One region of the Kluyvera chengduensis genome, then DNA from elsewhere that is predicted to be linked to it. Evidence: predicted binding sites of a transcription regulator. Region 1 holds the regulator's gene; the other holds the start of a gene.
What was found. Region 1 encodes CRP, which controls carbon source genes, mostly activating them, when cyclic AMP is high. Its sites were predicted from a motif close to ATGTGANNNNNNTCACAT; they were not measured.
Positions count from the first base shown of each region.

Region 1 (3,103 bases):
CACCCACATCAACTTCCAGCGCGTGCCAACGGTCGATACCTCTAACCCGTTTGCAGCCAAAAGCATTCCGTCACTGGACGAGAGTTTCGTGGTGATTCACTTCCGTAATCTCGACCACATCGACTTCCCATGGCTACTGGCCATGTTGCAGGGGTCATTCATCTCACATATGAATACGCTGGTCGTTCCCGGTGGGAAAATGGTGCTGGCAATGGAATTAATCATGACGCCGCTGGTGCAGCGGCTGATGGAAGGCAGGAAATAGCATCAAGACCAGGTAGCCCGGACGAGGTGCGCTAGTACCGACTCCGGGAATGACCCCGGCGTCACTGCGTTCGGCCGGGCTACGTCTGGCATGTAATCAGCCTTCGATCACTTCGTAAGAGTGAGTGATATTCACCGCTTTTTCGAGCATCAGCGCCACCGAGCAGTATTTCTCAGCAGACAGATCCACCGCACGCGATACCGCCGCATCCTTCAGATCTTTACCGGTGACGATAAAGTGCAGGTTAATGTGCGTAAACAGACGAGGCGCTTCTTCACGGCGCTCAGAGGTGAGCTTCACTTCGCAGTCGGTCACGTCATTGCGACCTTTTTGCAGGATAGAAACAACGTCAATCGCACTGCAACCACCGGCGGCCATCAGCACGACTTCCATCGGGCTCGGCGCTTTATCGCCAGAGTTACCGTCCATCAAAATTTGGTGGCCAGAAGCAGACTCACCGAGGAAGGTTAACCCTTCAACCCATTTCACACGTGCTTGCATAATATTTAACTCCCAGGTTGCAATTTTCTTCTCAGATTACGCGCACATAACAATTCTCGCAATGGAAGGCGATCGCCGTCATGCTGAAGCGAGACACCAGGAGACACACGGCTAAAGCTATGCTAAAACAGTCGGGATGCTACGGTAATACATAAACGTACTGCATGTATGCAGAGGACATCACATTACAGGCTGCGACCCTATTCGACAGCCGACTTCCCAGGTAACGGGAAGGATACTATTGCAACCAGTGGCTGCAATGTTTTTGCCGCTGGGAAGAGCTTATAACAGAGGATAACCGCGCATGGTGCTTGGCAAACCGCAAACAGACCCTACTCTCGAATGGTTCTTGTCTCATTGCCATATTCATAAGTACCCATCGAAGAGCACGCTGATTCACCAGGGTGAAAAAGCAGAGACGCTGTATTACATCGTAAAAGGCTCCGTGGCTGTACTCATCAAGGACGAAGAAGGCAAAGAGATGATCCTCTCTTACCTCAACCAGGGCGATTTTATCGGCGAGCTGGGCCTGTTCGAAGAAGGCCAGGAACGCAGCGCATGGGTACGAGCAAAAACCGCTTGTGAAGTTGCTGAAATCTCTTATAAAAAATTCCGTCAGCTGATCCAGGTTAACCCGGACATTCTGATGCGTCTCTCTTCTCAGATGGCGCGTCGTCTGCAGGTCACCTCTGAAAAAGTGGGTAACCTGGCCTTCCTGGACGTAACCGGTCGTATCGCTCAGACCCTGCTGAACCTGGCTAAACAGCCTGACGCCATGACCCACCCAGACGGTATGCAGATCAAAATCACCCGTCAGGAAATTGGTCAGATCGTTGGCTGCTCCCGTGAAACCGTGGGCCGTATTCTGAAAATGCTGGAAGATCAGAACCTGATCTCCGCACACGGCAAAACCATTGTCGTTTACGGTACCCGCTAATCCGGCCCAAAATGGCGTATTGTAAAAGCAATACGCCATTTTTGTTTTTCCCCCTATGTGGCGCAGGCTGATTTACCACCCGGAAGTCAACTATGCACTGCGGCAAACGCTGGTGTTATGTCTGCCGGTTGCTATCGGACTTCTGCTCGGCCATCTCCAGCAGGGTTTGCTGTTTTCATTGGTGCCCGCCTGCTGCAATATCGCCGGTCTCGACACTCCGCATAAGCGCTTCTTTAAACGCCTGATTATCGGTGGCTGTCTGTTCGCCGGATGCAGTCTTGCCGTTCAGCTGTTGTTGGCGCGCGACATCCCCTTGCCGTTGATTCTCACCGGGCTGGCGCTGCTGCTGGGCGTTACGGCGGAAATCAGCGCGCTGCACGGGCGGCTACTACCCGCCTCGCTCATCGCGTCTATCTTTACCCTAAGCCTTGCGGGAAATATGCCCATCTGGGAGCCCTTGCTGCTCTACGCGCTGGGTACGCTGTGGTACGGAGTATTTAACTGGTGGTGGTTCTGGATGTGGCGCGAACAGCCGCTGCGGGAATCACTGAGCTTGCTTTACCGCCAGCTCGCCGAATACTGTGAAGCGAAATATAGCCTGCTGACGCAGCATACCGACCCGGGCACCGCGCTGCCGCCGTTGCTGACTCGCCAGCAGAAAGTGGTGGATCTGATTTCCCAATGCTATCAGCAGTTGCACATGCTTGCGGCTAACCAGCATAACGATTACAAGCGCCTGCTGCGCGCCTTCCAGGTGGGGCTCGATTTACAGGAACATATCTCTGTCAGCCTGCACCAGCCCGAAGAGGTACAAAAGCTGGTTGAACGCAGCCACGCCGAAGCGGTGATCCGCTGGAACGCCCAGACCGTTGCGGCGCGCCTGAGGGTACTGGCGGACGATATTCTCTATCACCGCTACCCCACCCGCTTCAATATGGATAAACAAATAGGCGCGCTGGAGAAAATCGCCGACCAGCATCCAGACAACCCGGTCGGCCAGTTTTGCGCATGGCACTTCAGCCGCATCGCCCGCGTGCTACGCTCTCAGCGACCGCTCTACCCGCGCAACCTGATGGCCGATAAACAGCGACGTCTACCGCTATTCGCAGCGCTTAAAAGCTATCTGTCGCTGAAATCCCCGGCGCTGCGTAATGCCGCTCGACTCAGCGTAATGCTCAGCATCGCCAGCCTGATGGGTGCCGCGCTGCATCTGCCGAAGCCTTACTGGATCCTGATGACGGTGCTGCTGGTCACGCAAAACGGCTATGGCGCGACCCGCGTGCGTATTTTCCATCGTGCGGCGGGCACGCTGGCGGGGTTAGTGATTGCCGCCGTCGTCCTGCACTTCCACACCTCAGAAGGGCTAGCGTTATCGGGCATGCTGATCGTCACGTTGGGGA
Region 1 is NZ_JBIQOI010000010.1:125,351-128,453, reverse strand. It holds gene ACH1XZ_RS20135 (phosphoribulokinase) at 1-265, shown strand, start outside; gene ACH1XZ_RS20130 (OsmC family protein) at 362-766, opposite strand; gene crp (cAMP-activated global transcriptional regulator CRP) at 1,071-1,703, shown strand; gene ACH1XZ_RS20120 (YccS/YhfK family putative transporter) at 1,759-3,103, shown strand, end outside.

Region 2 (3,103 bases), on a different contig from region 1:
CACATCACTACCGGACTTAACGCCCAGTTTGCCGCCCAGGAAGCACCGATAGGCGCAGGCGTGGTCCACGGCGTCAGCGAAACCACCTGTGCCAACCAGCCGAGACGGGTAGCGGTATAGGCGAGAACGGCGTTAACCATTGGAATGCAGACAAACGGAATAAACATCATCGGGTTCATAATAATCGGCGCGCCGAACAGAATCGGTTCGTTGATATTAAAGAAGCTTGGGACGACGCCCATTTTACCGATGGTACGCAGGTGCGCGACACGGCTACGCAGCAGCAGGAACGCCAGCGGTAAGGTACAGCCTACGCCGCCAATCAGCAGGTAGTGATCCCAGAAACCTTGCAGGTAGACATGCGGCAGAACGGTACCCGCCGCCAGCGCGGCCTGGTTGGCGGAGAGGTTCGCCATCCAGAATGGGTTCATGATCCCGGTGACAATCAGCGAGCCGTGGATCCCGGCGAACCAGAAAATCTGGCACATCAGTACTGACAGCAGAATTGCAGGCAGGGAGTCAGAAGCAGAAACCAGCGGTGCCAGTACGTGCATAATTGCCTGCGGCAGAATCATACCGGTCTGCGCTTCAATGAACAGGTTCAGCGGGTGCAGCGTACCAATCACCACCAGAACCGGAATCAGGATCTCAAAGGAACGCGCCACGCCGGTCGGGACTTCTTTCGGCAAACGAATGGTGACGTTGTTCTGCTTAAGCCAGGCGTACACGCGAGTGGAGTAAATCGCGGTAATCAGCGCAGTGAAAATCCCCTGACCAGACAGATACTGGGTGGAAATCTTGCCGTCTGCGTACGGCGCGGCAACCAGCAGGAAGGCCATAAACGCCAGCAGGCCGGACATCACCGGGTCGAGGTTAAACTGACGACCGAGGCTTGCCCCGATACCGACGGAGATAAAGAAGGTCATCACGCCCATGCTGAGGTTAAACGGCAGCATCAGCTGATCGCGATAGTGAGCGGAGAAATCGAGCCAGCCGCGGGCAAAACCGTTGGTCGTATCCGGTGAGAACGGCGGGAAAATAAACACCAGCATGAACGAGCCGATTATCATAAACGGCAGCGCGGCGGTAAAACCATCGCGAATGGCGATGACATATTTTTGCTGTCCGAGACGGCCAGCCAGCGGGGTAATGGATTGCTCAATAACGGCAACCATAGATTGATAAAGAGAACTCATTTGGAAACCCTTTTAGTGCGCTGCGGAAATCAGCGACAGAGCGTAATCGAGTACTTTGTCACCCCGTTGCATTCCGTAGTCCATGGTATCAATTGCCTGGACGGGAATATTTTGGGTGGCGGCCTTTTCTGACAAACTTTTTAACATGTACTTCACCTGCGGACCCAGTAACACCACCTGATATTGCGGGTACTGGATGTCAAATTCGGACACGCCATAGGCATCAATTTTCACCGGCAAGTCCCGTTCTTTCGCGGCTTCCACCATTTTTCTGACCAGCATACTGGTCGACATTCCGGCGGAGCAGCAGAGCATAATTTTGTACATCTATGACCATCCTCTAAATGTAAAAAGTTGTTGCGATTGTGATTTGATATGAAACTGAAACCGGTTTCTATTCATAAAACTTAGAACTGTGATATTCATCAATTTCTCATGCTTATGAGACTAATTATTTCGTCCTGGCTCACAAAAAATTGTCGTTTTGAGACTAAATGGACATCAAATGGATAATCGGTTTCCATGAAAAAAAGGAAACGGATATACTACCGACAGCTATAATTTGAGCCGTTGCTGTACCGAGGATTTACAAGGCAAGCCGTGTGCCTTTTCAGGGGAGAATGATGTCTACAATCAACGATGTATCACGTCTGGCCGGAGTGTCTAAGGCCACAGTTTCGCGTGTGTTGAGCGGTTCACGAGGAGTAAAGGAGGCTAGCCGGCTTGCGGTTTTACGTGCGGTTGATGAGCTTAATTATCGGCCCAACGTGATTGCCCAATCGCTGCTGAGTCAGTCCACCGGCTGCATTGGCGTCATTTGTGCGATGGAGAATATTAACCAGACCACCGGCTATCTCTACGCGCTGGAAAAGCAATTTAGCCAGCATCAGAAACACCTGCTGCTGCGTTTTGCCAATACGCGAACCGGCGTGATGTCGGCACTCGATGAATTGACCAGCGGGCTGTGCGATGACGTGCTGGTGATCGGGGCGCGTTTTCCGCTGGAAGTCGATAGCGACAATGTGGTGCTGATTGACTGCCCTGAAGCGGAAAACACCAACAGCATCCAGTTCGATCACGTCTTTGCCGCGGAAACCGCCTGCAACTATCTCGCAAGCCAGGGCCGCCGCCAGATTGCGCTGATTCAGCCGTTGGGCAGCGGTTTTGCCGACGACGTGCTGCTGGGCTATAAGCAGGGGCTGGAGAAAAACTTTCTGCCGTTTAATCGCAACCTGGTGTTCATGGACAGCAACTCTTCGACCGTGGCGTTGCAGGAACTGCTAAACAATGCCAGCACCGTCAACTTCAATGCGCTGCTGGTGGCCGATGAACAGGAAGCGCAGCGGGTGATCCCGCAACTCCTGGCGTTCAACAAACGGGTGCCGGAAGATGTGATGGTCTTTAGCCTTGCGGGGACGCTGCATCTGCCGGGCATTCCGACCATTCCGGCTATCGAATACTCGATGGACGCCATTGCCGCGCGCATTGTGCACTGGCTGGAAGAGAAAACACAGATGCCGGGAAATAACGCATTTCGTGGTGATTTGATTATTCCGGAGATGCATAAACGCTAATGATGTCGCCATCAGGCGTTGTGCGGCACGTTGCCGGATAGCCGTTTTAGCTTATCCGGCCAACGATTACTGAATGTTATTTGGTGGGGCACTGAATGCTTTTAATCGCCTTTTCATAGGCAGAACGATCGTTCTTATCCAGCGCCCGGGTGGCGCTCTGCACCGCGATTTTGTTGTCTTTTGACTCCAGTACGCGGTTGGCAAACGTGGAATCACTTAACCCACTGCTTGCCGGGCAATTCTGCTTCACGTCTTTTACCACCTGCTGTTTTTGCTGCTCAAACTTCAGCCCCTCCAGCGGTGCGGCCAGCGCGACAGCGGGCAACAGCAGGG
Region 2 is NZ_JBIQOI010000003.1:232,697-235,799, reverse strand. It holds gene ACH1XZ_RS12080 (PTS sugar transporter subunit IIC) at 1-1,196, opposite strand, end outside; gene ACH1XZ_RS12075 (PTS sugar transporter subunit IIB) at 1,209-1,523, opposite strand; gene ACH1XZ_RS12070 (LacI family DNA-binding transcriptional regulator) at 1,820-2,770, shown strand; gene ACH1XZ_RS12065 (YicS family protein) at 2,847-3,103, opposite strand, start outside.
Region 2: the regulator CRP is predicted to act here: its motif matches at 1,610-1,627, upstream of ACH1XZ_RS12075 (PTS sugar transporter subunit IIB).